3 regions of the Vibrio sp. 378 genome follow, and region 3 is predicted to be linked to each of the others. Evidence: predicted binding sites of a transcription regulator. Region 3 holds the regulator's gene; each other region holds the start of a gene.

The links. Region 3 encodes MetJ, which represses methionine synthesis genes. Its sites were predicted from a motif close to TTAGACNTNTANANGTCTAA; they were not measured.
Region 1: the regulator MetJ is predicted to act here: its motif matches at 1,484-1,503, upstream of R7Q48_RS17315 (MetQ/NlpA family ABC transporter substrate-binding protein).
Region 2: the regulator MetJ is predicted to act here: its motif matches at 1,742-1,761, upstream of metE (5-methyltetrahydropteroyltriglutamate--homocysteine S-methyltransferase).

Annotation. Positions count from the first base shown of each region.
Region 1 is NZ_JAWOUO010000009.1:148,223-152,750, reverse strand. It holds gene rpoD (RNA polymerase sigma factor RpoD) at 1-1,035, shown strand, start outside; tRNA gene R7Q48_RS17320 (tRNA-Ile) at 1,191-1,266, shown strand; gene R7Q48_RS17315 (MetQ/NlpA family ABC transporter substrate-binding protein) at 1,523-2,326, shown strand; gene R7Q48_RS17310 (hypothetical protein) at 2,422-2,697, opposite strand; gene R7Q48_RS17305 (DUF4382 domain-containing protein) at 2,927-3,976, shown strand; gene R7Q48_RS17300 (SIMPL domain-containing protein) at 4,020-4,528, opposite strand, start outside.
Region 2 is NZ_JAWOUO010000003.1:139,369-143,896, reverse strand. It holds gene R7Q48_RS07180 (hypothetical protein) at 1-377, shown strand, start outside; gene R7Q48_RS07175 (DUF4250 domain-containing protein) at 530-730, shown strand; gene metR (HTH-type transcriptional regulator MetR) at 752-1,663, opposite strand; gene metE (5-methyltetrahydropteroyltriglutamate--homocysteine S-methyltransferase) at 1,942-4,224, shown strand; gene R7Q48_RS07160 (GspS/AspS pilotin family protein) at 4,358-4,528, opposite strand, start outside.
Region 3 is NZ_JAWOUO010000019.1:47,127-51,654, reverse strand. It holds partial or broken gene R7Q48_RS21905 (elongation factor Tu) at 1-26, shown strand, start outside; gene R7Q48_RS21900 ((2Fe-2S)-binding protein) at 358-546, shown strand; gene bfr (bacterioferritin) at 640-1,116, shown strand; gene R7Q48_RS21890 (malic enzyme-like NAD(P)-binding protein) at 1,323-2,600, shown strand; gene metJ (met regulon transcriptional regulator MetJ) at 2,714-3,034, opposite strand; gene R7Q48_RS21880 (O-succinylhomoserine (thiol)-lyase) at 3,260-4,420, shown strand; gene R7Q48_RS21875 (bifunctional aspartate kinase/homoserine dehydrogenase II) at 4,436-4,528, shown strand, end outside.

The DNA of each region.
Region 1 (4,528 bases), on a different contig from region 3:
GTGAATGAACTGCGTACTGCTATGGATCGCGTTCGTACTCAAGAGCGTCTGATCATGAAGTCAGTGGTTGAATACGGCAAAATGCCGAAGAAATCATTCATCGCGCTGTTCACTGGTAATGAATCAAGTGAAGCTTGGCTGGATGAAGTTCTTGCTTCAGACAAGCCATACGCTGAAAAGATCAAACGTAACGAAGAAGAAATCCGTCGTTCAATCGCTAAGCTAAAAATGATTGAAGAAGAGACTTCTCTAAACGTACAAAACATTAAAGACATCAGCCGTCGTATGTCTATCGGTGAAGCAAAAGCTCGCCGTGCGAAGAAAGAGATGGTTGAAGCAAACTTGCGTCTTGTAATTTCTATCGCGAAGAAATACACCAACCGTGGCCTACAGTTCTTGGATCTGATCCAGGAAGGTAACATCGGTCTGATGAAAGCGGTAGATAAGTTCGAGTATCGTCGTGGTTACAAGTTCTCGACTTACGCAACGTGGTGGATCCGTCAGGCAATCACTCGTTCAATCGCGGACCAAGCACGTACGATTCGTATTCCGGTACACATGATCGAAACGATCAACAAGCTAAACCGTATCTCTCGTCAAATGTTGCAAGAGATGGGTCGCGAGCCACTACCGGAAGAACTGGCAGAGCGCATGCAAATGCCAGAAGACAAGATTCGTAAAGTTCTAAAAATCGCTAAAGAGCCTATCTCAATGGAGACACCAATCGGTGACGACGAAGATTCGCATCTAGGTGATTTTATCGAAGATACAACGCTAGAACTTCCGCTAGATTCTGCAACAGCAACTAGCCTTAAAGTGGCAACAAAAGACGTGCTTGCAGGTCTAACACCACGTGAAGCGAAAGTACTTCGTATGCGCTTTGGTATTGACATGAACACTGACCATACTCTAGAAGAAGTTGGTAAGCAGTTCGACGTTACTCGTGAGCGTATCCGTCAGATCGAAGCAAAAGCACTACGTAAACTTCGTCACCCAAGCCGCTCAGAGACTCTGCGCAGCTTCCTAGACGAATAATCGCAGCACATACAAGCTTTTAGAAATCAAAAAAGGTGACTTTAGGTCACCTTTTTTATTATCTACTGTTCTAAGTGGATAAAAACTAAGCGCAATTGCCCTAGTTGGTATCTAGACACCTTGCAACGCTTCCCCTATAATCGTTGTCCTATTAAGGCCCCTTAGCTCAGTGGTTAGAGCAGTCGACTCATAATCGATTGGTCCGCAGTTCAAGTCTGCGAGGGGCCACCATATTCCGAAAGGCGTAGCAGGTTAATACCTACTACGCTTTTTTTGTATCTTATATCTTTGGGTACAGTTGCGGTAACTCGTCACTAACCTCGTAATAGCTTTTCCTCTTCCCCTTTTCTTTAACTATTATCCGGCTTTCTATATGTAGCAATGAAACAAAATGTCCGCTCGTGATTTAAACCATTGACCCTCAGACAACTTCTGATAGGATGGACATATAAACGTATGGACGTCTAAAATAAAAAATGGAGCTACAATGAAAAGTATTGGTCACTTAAAGAAACTAGCTTTGATTCTCACGGCAGTAGTCGGCTTAAGCGCTTGTGGAGAAAAAGATGACTCTGTCATTAAAGTGGGCGCGACAGTTGGACCACATGCACAAGTAGTCGAGGCGGTAGCGAAGGAGGCAGCGAAGCAAGGTTTGAATGTCGAAGTCATTGAGTTTTCTGACTACGTGACACCTAATGCCGCTCTTAGCGATGGTAGCATCGATATTAATAGCTATCAGCACCAGCCATTTTTAGACAACTTCAACAGTAGCCATAACGCCCAATTAGTATCAATTGGTCAGTCCATTCTTATGCGTATGGGGCTTTATTCCAATAAGTATCGCTCACTGCAAGAGCTTCCAAACAATGCACGTATAGCGCTTCCAAATGACCCTACCAACGGTGGTCGTGGTCTGTTGCTACTCGCCGATGCAGGTTTAATTGAGCTGAAACAGGGTGTTGGCCATAAAGCCGCCCTAACTGATATCACAAAAAACGCAAAATCATTTGAATTTGTCGAGGTAGATGCCGCTCAGCTACCAAGAACATTAGATGATGTGGACGCGGCTGCGATTACAATGAACTACGTAATGTCTTCTGGTTTAGATCCGAAGAAACAAAGTATCTATCTTGAAGCAAAAGACGCCCCATTAGCAGTCATGGTCATCGCCACTCGTGACGCAGACAAAAATAATGAAGCGTATAAAAAGTTCGTTTCTATTTATCAATCTCAAGCGATTCGTGATTATCTCGATCGCACTTTCAAAGGCACAATCGAAGCAGCTTTTTAATCAATAAAGCAGCGAATACTTTGCCCCACGAATCAGATAGAAAAGAGGCTAATGTTTTCTCATAGCCTCTTCTTTTCATTACTCACTAAATCGACTCATTGTCGACTTTCAGCCTCTAACTTCATTGCCAAATAAGCTTGGTCAGCAGAAACCAATTCAGGACGGTTAATCAACTTCCAGAGGAAGTATGGTGGGATTAAAAATACGATGAAGTAGAGAGATTCATGGAAGAAAACATCGGCTATCGTTTGCTGATGCTCCCAAAGTGCCGTCAGTGCGAAGAGCTCTAACATCACGCCTAATACGCCAAAGACGACAGAGACAACAATCGCTAAACCCAGTAGTTCTCTAATAAAGTGCTTGTATGCCATGATACTAATTCCTTCTAGCAATAAGTCATACTAACTTACGCTCATAAGAAAGAAGCCAGCTTGACTATCATCAAACTCCCCTCATCACAGTTAAGAACTTAGTTTTATAAAAAAGGACTTGTATATAGCACCATTGAAGATTGACCTCTCTATCACAATACAATGACATCATTTCTCGACTTTGAGACTAGCCTTTTACATTTATCAGCAGTGTAAACAAGAGGTCATAATGAAAAAATATACCTATCCTTTACTTGCTATCTCAGGTGGTCTTTTATTGACGGGCTGCGGTAGCGACGACTCTTCATCCGATACAGAAGCAGCCACTTTTTCTCTCAGCGTTTCCGATGCTCCTGTCAACGATGCCAACAAAGTCGTTTTAGCGTTTCAAGATGTTGTCCTTGTACCATTTGACCCTGAAACTGGCGAGCAAACTGGAGAACACATTCTGTTAGATGCTAGTGACAATGGAGCACTACACCAAGTTGATCTAATGGAATATCAGGGAAGCAACGCTAAAACGATCATTCACGAACAGGACATCGCTCCTGGTGATTATGCTATGTGTGTGTACGCTAAAGACGGCAAACAATTAAACGATACAACACTGTCATACGTAGAGAAGACAGACGGCAACATCAAAGGCTTAGTTGTACCTAGCCGAGGCAGCTGTTTTGGTTTTAAACCAGATACGAGCGATCAAGGTCGCTTAAAGTTTTCGCAAAAAGGTCAGTATGTAAAAGTTCATACTGGTCATAATAGCTATGTTGTCGAGTTTGGCTTACGCAAAGGTCTGGCGGATCCAACAGGCAAAGATTACATGAACATGAACTCTAATGCGGTAAGCTTAGTAAACGCATCAGAATCAGGTCATATTAGTGGTGAAGTCAGTGAAATTCAGTATCAAGCATGTGAAGCAGACAGTGCCGCATCAAATGCAATAAATGACGTTCCTGCCGTTCACTCTGTTTATCTGTATACAGGTTCAATGGATCGCTCAACCATGGGCGATATGGGTGCGACAGATCCACTCAACGCGCCAGTTGCGGTAGCTAACGTGAATGAATCGCAAGACGAAGAAGGTAATACAACCTACAGCTACGAGTTTGGTTACATCGGCCCGGGTACTTACAGCATTGGCTACACATGTACTGCGTATATTGATACGCCAGACGCTCATGAAACTTCAGAAGACGGTTTCTTGATTTACCAGCACTACACGCCAGTTGATGTTGTCGAGGCAGAGCTGACAACTCAGGACATTAATCCAATTCTTTAAGTCACCACATTAAAAAAGCCGCTCGTACTGAGCGGCTTTTTACTTAGTCAGAAAGGTAATATTGAACCGTCGATACCACTCGTACTTTCTTAATGTAAGGCGTGTTGCTGTCTCGGTCATAAATCGAGAACTGCCCTTGAGTTGCACGTTTGATCTTACCCAGTGAACTCTGTGAGTCTTTCGCAAATTTCTCAGCCACTTCACGCGCATTCTTAGTCGCTTCTTCGATCATGTCTGGCTTCACATCATTCAGCTTAGTAAAGCTGTACTCAACACGATTTGCATAAGGATCTTGGTTAAGCAAAACGCCTTGTTTTCCTAGCTCACCTATTTCATTGATTGCCGCTCGAACAACATCAACACTCTGGCTGTAAACCGTAACGGTTCGCGAGGCCAAATAACGATACTCAATGTCTTGCTCGCTCCCATATTGCTGTGCTTTTCTGTCAATGACCGCTGGGGAAGAAAGGGAAACGCTGGTTTCAGGAAGCCCTTTGGCACTTAGAAAGTCCAAAATCAAACGGGTTTGCTGGTCAATTTCATCAAACATGG
Region 2 (4,528 bases), on a different contig from region 3:
AATCAAGCTGGCCAGCATCGATAGCGATGGCGCTAATGATATTTTTCCTTGGGGCGTCATTTTCTCAATTGCTGCTTACGATAGCTCGCAGCAGATTACAGGCATTTCACCGTATTTTACCAGTTACGGGCATTGTGTCTGGAATGCTATTAGTCATCGCAACGTTGTTTGCTTCTTACCAGTTAAATGAAGCCACACTAAACGCTGCGACACAGCCGATCTTGCTGTCTTTAGCTATGCTAATTTCTTCAATTATTGTGTGGTGTTGGCATATTTTTACGCATAAGAAACCAGAAAAGGTGCAACTGAGCGTTGCCTTGTTTCTAGCACTCGCGTCGATGACGAGCCTGCAAGGTTTATTCTCTCTCGCGGCTTAACCTCTATTCTAAAGACAAAGCTAGACAGCTTATATCCAAGTGCTTTCTTGGTGCTTGGGTATAAGGTGATCACGTTTTAGATCGCACTCACTTTAAATTCGCGTGATTACTACTACGCTTGTTTATATACCTTGTCGAAGAGGAGAGTCGCGATGGATTTAAGCAATGTAGGTAATCTGGACAGCACTATTTTGCTAGGTATCGTCAACGAAAAGCTACGTTTAGAGTGCGACAGTTTTGACGAGTTAGTATCAGTGTATGAGATGGATGTAGAGTCTGTAGTCGGCAAGCTTGATATGCTCGGTTATCAGTACGATCCATTGACTAACCAATTTAAAGCATATCAACGCTAAGCCTTTCATAACCCAAATCTTTTAAGCCACCTTGATTCCGTCAAGGTGGCTTTTACATTGTAGCCTCGCGGTTGCGAAAAAAGCTTGTAAGTAACGCTTTTCTTTCTCTGAGTGACGCGTTGCAGCAAACAAGCGACGCCATAAGCCTTGGCCGAAAGGTTTACTGGTAATAAGACCTTGGCGAGAAAATTCAGAAATCGCCCAATTGGGTAGTGCCGCCACCCCTAATCCAGCAGAGACCATCTGAACTAACATGAGAGTGTTGTCGGCTTGCTTCCATTTCGCAGGTTCTATTCCTGCTGGCTGAAGAAAGTGTTTTACGACGTCTAGCCTTTGTTTTTGAACCGGATAAGAGAGCATGGTTTGATCTGCGAGATCTTGCGGATCAATAATTTCTTTTTCCGCCAATGGGTGGTTGGTTGCGGTAATTAAACGCATTTCAAAGTCGAATAGAGGCTCGTAGTGGACTTCGGATCGAGGTTGGATATCGGAAGTAATAACGAGATCGAGTTCGCCTGCCAATAGAGCTGGGAGTGGTTCAAAGCCAAAACCAGAGGAAAAGTCCAATGTTACGCTAGGCCAAGCAAGTTGGTACTCCCTAAGTGCAGGCATTAGCCATTGGAAGCAAGAGTGACATTCAATGGCCATATGTAATCGGCCATTGACGTCTTCTTTCAAGCTCGCTAAATCATTTTCTGCTCTTGCGAGTTTCGGAAGGATATCTTCTGCAAGACGCAATAGGATTTCTCCCTCTGAAGTGAACTTCACCGGACGAGTCTTTCTCAGGAACAGTTGCCCTCCAATTCGCGCCTCCAAATCTTTGATCTGATGAGACAGTGCCGACTGAGTGAGATGTAAAGCGGTCGCTGTTGCCGTTAGAGAGCCAGTGTCTCGAAGCGAAGTTAGTGTCCGCAAATGTTTTAGCTCTATCATGAATTCCTTTCATCCTTTGTTGCTTGCTATGAACAGAATAGCAATCGTGTAAATAACTTAACGACAAAAAATGGATATGTAAACGTCTAGACGTCTATTTGTTGTGTTTATTTGCGAATCATGTCGCCTCATGATGAATTTTTTTAATAAACAAGTTGAATAAATGGACGTTGTTCAAACCGCAGATGAGAGCGATAGTTTAGCCATCCAGACATCTTTAATGACGAAAGATACTCTGACCCAAACAAATTAAACAAGATTGAAAAAGGAATAGGGACATGGCTACAACAACGCACGTACTAGGTTATCCACGCATCGGTGAAAAACGAGAATTAAAATTCGCTCAGGAAAAATACTGGCGCGGAGAAATTGATCAAGCAGAGCTTAAAAAGGTTGGAGCAGATCTGCGCGCTAAAAACTGGCAAACGCAAACAGATGCTGGCTTGAGTTTTACCACCGCTGGCGATTTTGCTTGGTACGATCATGTACTGACGACCACGTTGTTACTGGGTCACGTGCCAAAACGTCACGCAGACGGTTTCCCTGATTTGGATACGCTATTCAAAGTGGGTCGCGGTCAATCTCAAGCGGGTTGCGGCTGTGCGGGCGCTGCAGCATCGGATATGACTAAATGGTTCAACACAAACTACCACTACATCGTACCTGAATTTAGCAAGGACGATACATTTGAAGTGAGTTGGCCTCAACTGTTTGAAGAAGTCAACGAAGCAACCCAAGCTGGGCATAAAGTGAAGCCAGTTTTGCTTGGCCCAGTCAGTTATCTTTACTTAGGTAAAGAGGTAGAAGAAGGGTTCGATCGCCTGACGCTACTGCCACGATTGCTTACGGCTTACCAAGCTATTTTGGCAAAGCTCGCAAGTCAAGGTGTTGAGTGGGTTCAGATTGATGAGCCAATTTTGTCACTGGAGCTAGAAAGCAAATGGGCTGATTCGTTTAAGCTAGCCTACCAAGTGATTCGAAGCGATGTAAAAGTGCTGCTAACGACGTACTTTGACTCCGTAAGCGATACGCTAGGCAAAATTGTAGAGCTTCCGGTAGATGGTTTACATATCGATTTATCTGCCGCGCCTCAGCAGCTTGACGACGTGGTTGCCAAACTACCGGAGGGGTGGGTGCTGTCTGCTGGCGTGGTCAACGGTCGTAACGTGTGGCGCTCGGATTTGAGTGCGCAACTTGAACGTCTACAGCCAGTAAAAGAAAAACTGGGCGACAACCTTTGGGTTGCGAGCTCATGCTCTTTGCTACATAGCCCGGTTGATCTGGAACAGGAAACAGAACTCAGTGAGGAAGTGAAAAGCTGGTTTGCGTTCGCAAAACAAAAAGTAACAGAAGTCGCCTTGCTTGGCCGCGCACTCGATGGTGATCAAGATGCGATTCTCGCTTGTGATACCTACAGCCAGCCAATAAAAGTGCGCAAGACAGCAACACATGTGAATAAACCTCAAGTACAAGCGCGTTTAAACAACATTACCGCGTCACTTGCCGAGCGCAGCGCACCTTATGCAGAGCGTGCTGCGCATCAAGCTGAAGTATTGGGCTTGCCTTTGTTGCCAACAACGACAATCGGCTCTTTTCCTCAAACGGGTGAAATCCGGGTGCAGCGCAGCGCTTATCGTACAGGTCAATTATCTGAGTCTGAATATATCCAAGCACTTAAAGGACATATTGCTGACGCAGTGAAACGTCAAGAGGCGCTCGACCTAGATGTGCTAGTTCACGGTGAAGCAGAGCGTAACGACATGGTGGAATACTTCGCTGAGAACTTAGCGGGTTTTCAAACGACCAAATTTGGTTGGGTACAGAGTTATGGCTCTCGCTGTGTGAAACCTGCCATTGTAGTTGCTGACATTGAACGTGAAAAACCGATCACGGTTGAATGGTCGACGTACGCCCAGTCGCTAACCAGCAAACAGATGAAAGGCATGTTGACTGGACCAGTTACGATTTTATGTTGGACGTTCCCACGTGAAGACATCACACGTCAAGAAATTGCGCAGCAACTTGCTTTGGCACTACGTGATGAGGTGTCTGACCTGCAAGATGCAGGCATAAATATCATTCAAATTGACGAGCCAGCCATTCGAGAAGGTTTACCACTCAAAAAACGTGATCACAAAGCGTACTTAGAATGGGCCGTAAATGCGTTTAAGGTCTCTGCGGCAAGTGCAAAACCAGAAACTCAGATTCACACTCATATGTGTTACAGCGAGTTCAATGAAATCATTGATTCGGTTGCGGCACTCGATGCGGACGTCATTACCATTGAAACATCTCGCTCAAATATGGAGCTGCTGAAAGCATTTGAAGAGTTCAATTACCCGAACGAAATTGGCCCTGGTGTTTATGACATTCACTCACCAAACATTCCTACGGAAGAATGGATTGAAGGTTTAATCAAGAAAGCGGCAGAAAAAATTCCGGCTCAACGTTTGTGGGTAAACCCAGATTGTGGTCTGAAAACACGAAACTGGAAGGAGACAGAAGCGGCATTGGCGAATCTGGTTTCAGCGGCGAAGAAGCTCCGTGCTGAGCTGGCGTAACACATCGTTACAGCAAATAAAAACGGAGACTGTGGTCTCCGTTTTTCTATTCTTAACTGTTAACTTTCGTTTTCAGATTATCCAATAATAGCGAATCATCGTCTCATGCCGAAAGCAACAAAAATTACTGTAGCTACTTCACCTGAGTACAAGTCTGTGCGGAAACCAACTCATCTGCCATCAACTGACCGCGAGAATTACGTACCTTAATACGATACATCAAGCCCATATCAATTTGCTTGCGAACTTCTGGGTTGCTGCAGTAGGTATAGATACTGGTATTCAGTACTTGATTTAACGGCTT
Region 3 (4,528 bases):
GTGTTGTAGCTAAGATCTTCGACTAATTCATAACGAATTAAACGAAATCTTGCACTGTTCTTCTTTTTGAAGAAAGCGCATCGAAAAGGGAAGCTTAGGCTTCCCTTTTTCATTTCTAGATTACATTTAGTTATAAGTGTTGAAATAAAAGACGTCACTTTTTCGATTTAAAAACAGAGTTTTACCGAATTTATTTCTTAACGCTTTTACTCACCCCTCTTAACCCTTTGATCTTTTCCTGCTGCGGTAAAATCGTTATAACCAAATATTCTGAGCGGACACCATAATGCGACTGGTAACAAGAACTATTCTTGTTTATATTGTTTGTCACAGATTAGTTTTATAGGTTTTTTGAGTATGTACGTTTGTCTTTGCCATGGTGTCTCCGACAAAAAAATTAGGAAGTTGGCGATAGATGAAGGCGTAACAGATATTAAAGGAATCAAAAAGTGCACGGCATTGGGCAGCCAATGTGGTAAGTGCATCAGACAGGCCAAGGAAATTTTAGCGGAAACTAGTTACACGGAATTTAAACAAGCCAGCTAATTGCTGTAAGTATGCAGTAATTATTTGCCTTACATTTTGACACCTTCTCATTTGCTTCTACATTTAAATGAAGCCAAAGAGGAGGGTTTTGTCATGAAAGGCGATCCAATCATCATTCAACATCTCAATAAAGTGCTCGGTAACGAGCTCGTCGCTATTAATCAGTATTTTCTTCACGCCCGAATGTATAAAGACTGGGGCTTAAAGCACCTAGCAGACAAGGAATATCACGAATCTATCGATGAGATGAAGCATGCCGATCATCTAATTGAGCGTATTTTGTTCCTTGAAGGCCTACCGAACCTACAAGATTTAGGTAAGTTGATGATTGGTGAAGATACCAAGGAAATGCTCGAGTGTGACTTAAAGCTTGAAATGGCGGCTATTCCAGATTTAAAAGATGCGATTGCCTACGCTGAAGACATTCGAGATTATGTGTCTCGAGATCTCTTCCAAGATATTCTTGAAGATGAAGAAGAACATGTTGATTGGCTAGAGACGCAACTTGGCTTGATTGAAATGTCTGGTATTGAGAATTATCTCCAAGCGCAATACGTGGACGAAGAGTAACGATACTTTCTGAGTTTGCATACTCCAATAATAGTAAGAAGAAAGAGCACCTGACTCGAAAATCAGGTGCTTAACCCCGTTATCTGGTCTAATCTCTTTTATTATCGGCTTTTTAAGGATATTGCTCGCAATCTTGCCTATGAAGTTTGATTTCTATCCGATAGAATTTATGCCCCCTTACCTAAAAATAAAAAAGAGAAACGTCCATGTCTGAAGACAACCACCAAGCAGCCACTCCAGAAGAAGAACATCGCCAAAAAGCATTGGATTACCATGCTTATCCAACTCCAGGAAAGATTGCTGTCGAACTGACAAAGCCTGCGGAAACGGCGGGTGATCTTGCCCTTGCTTACAGCCCTGGTGTTGCAGAGCCAGTGCGTGAAATCGCACAAAACCCGGATAACGTGTACAAGTACACTGCAAAAGGGAACATGGTTGCTGTTATTTCTAACGGTACCGCTATTCTAGGTCTAGGTAACCTAGGTCCACTTGCATCTAAGCCAGTGATGGAAGGTAAAGCGTTACTGTTTAAGCGTTTTGCAGGTCTTGATTCTATTGATATTGAAGTTAAGCACCGCACGATCGATGAATTTGTTGATACTGTTGCGAGCATTGCAGACACTTTTGGCGGTATCAACCTTGAAGATATTAAAGCACCAGACTGTTTTGAGATTGAAAAGCGTCTGATTGAACGTTGTGATGTACCAGTATTCCACGATGATCAACATGGTACTGCTATTGTAACGGCAGCGGGTATGCTGAATGCAATCGAACTTCAAGGTAAGAAACTTGAAGATTCAACAATTGTTTGTCTTGGCGCTGGCGCTGCCGCTGTAGCGTGTATGGAGCTTCTGATCAAATGCGGCGCAATGCGCGAAAAAATCTACATGCTAGATCGCAAAGGTGTGATTCACACTCGTCGTGATGATCTTAATGAATATAAGCAGCTATTTGCGAACAATACAGATAAGCGCACACTAGAAGACGTGATTGAAGGTGCAGATCTGTTCCTAGGTGTATCTGGTCCAAACCTATTGCCAGCGGAAGCGTTGAAGTTGATGGCAGATAAGCCAATCGTATTCGCATGTTCTAACCCGGATCCTGAAATCAAGCCGGAACTTGCTCACGCAGTTCGTGATGACTTGATCATGGGTACTGGCCGTAGTGATTATCCTAACCAAGTTAACAACGTATTGTGTTTCCCATTCATTTTCCGCGGTGCTCTTGATGTGCGTGCAAGTGAAATCAATGATGAAATGAAACTTGCAGCCGTTGAGGCGATTCGTGAGCTAGCAAAAGAGCCTGTACCTGAAGCCGTATTGAAGGCTGCAGGTGTTGATAAGCTAGAGTTTGGTGCGGACTATATTATTCCAAAACCAATGGATTCACGTTTGCTACCACGTGTTGCAAAAGCGGTTGCTCAGGCGGCGGTTAATTCAGGTGTAGCTCGTATCGAGATGCCTGAAAACTACATGGCAGAGTAATATATCTTTCAGATGTGATACATAAAAAATGGGACGCTATTGCGTCCCATTTTTTATGTCATTCATTTGGCTCGAGGCAAGAGTTATTACCTGAAACCTCTTATCAGGCTTTTTTATTCTTCGTCGAATGACTCAAATTCGATGCCCATTTCCGTCATCAGCGCTTTTACTTCTGTTGGAATATCATCAGGACGGTCTTTACGAAGGTCTTCATCTGTCGGAAGTGGCTGACCTGTGTACGCGTGCAAAAATGCCTCGCATAGCAATTCGCTATTGGTTGCATGGCGTAAGTTATTGATCTGACGGCGAGTACGCTCATCAGTTAGCACCTTTAAAACTTTTAGCGGGATAGAGACGGTAATTTTTTTTACTTGTTCGCTTTTTTTGCCGTGCTCTGCATATGGGCTAATGTATTCGCCATTCCAGTCAGCCATTGCACACCTTCATTTATGTAATCGGTTAAAAATAATTTAGGTGCTGATTTTAGCTGCATTTACCGCCATAAGCAAAGACATATAGACGTCTAGAAGTGTTGACGTCTCATTTTTTGACGAGTAAAGTGAACATAACAGCAAAGGAAGCGTGTTGATCACTTTATGTTACTCATTAGATATAGCGCATTCCTATTTAGAAGTCATTACCCGTGAAAGGATACACCCATGAGCACTCGCAAACCTGCGACCATTGCAGTACGCACTGGTATTGAATCAGACAGCCAATATCATGCTGTCGTTCCACCTATTTATCTTTCCACTAACTATGGTTTTCCTGCTTTTGGTGAAGTGCCCAAGTATGATTACACACGATCTGGTAATCCAAACCGCGGACTGTTGGAAAGTGCGCTATCTGAACTTGAGTCTGGAAAAGGAGCGGTTGTTACTAACTGCGGTACGTCGGCATTAAATTTATGGGTTTCCGCTTTTCTCGGCCCAGATGATCTCATTATTGCTCCTCACGATTGTTATGGCGGCACCTATCGTCTTTTTAATACCCGAGCTAGCAAAGGCGATTTTAAGGTTCAGTTTGTCGATCAATCAGACGAACAGGCTTTAGATGCTGCATTGGCACAAAAACCAAAACTCATTTTGCTAGAAACTCCGTCAAACCCTCTGGTTCGCGTAGTGGATATTGCAGCTACCTGTGAAAAAGCGAAACAAGTCGGCGCGTTAGTTGCGGTGGACAATACCTTTTTGACACCCGTGTACCAAAAACCTTTAGAGCTAGGTGCGGATTTTGTTATCCACTCCACAACAAAGTACATCAACGGTCATTCGGACGTAATTGGTGGGGTAATCATCACCAACACAGAAGCGCATGCAGAAGAGCTTGCATGGTGGGGCAATTGTATTGGTGCAACGGGCACACCTTTCGATAGTTACATGACACTGCGAGGTATTCGTACGCTTGGTGCTCGTATGAAAGTTCATGAAGAGAGCTCACAGCAGGTACTGGCTTACCTACAGAAACAAGCGTTAGTTAAAACTATCTATCATCCAAGCCTGCCGGAACATCCAGGTCATGACATCGCTAAAAAGCAGCAAACGGGCTTTGGCTCTATGTTGAGTTTTGAGTTTGCTGGTTCGTTTGAGCAGTTAAAGGTGTTTGTGAAAGAGCTCCAACTGTTTTCATTAGCTGAATCATTAGGTGGTGTAGAAAGTTTGATTTGCCACCCGGCATCCATGACGCACCGTGCAATGGGTGAGGAGGCGCTGGCGGAGGCTGGGGTCTCTCATCAACTATTGCGTTTGTCTGTCGGTTTGGAAGATGCACAAGACCTCATCACAGATTTAGAACAAGCGTTCGCTAAAGCTACCCAGTAATAGGAGACGATAACAATGACTGTACAACGTCAGCTGCATAAGTTTGGTGGCAGTAGCTTAGCAAACCCAGAATGCTACTTACGCGTTGTGGGTATTCTCAAGGAGTAT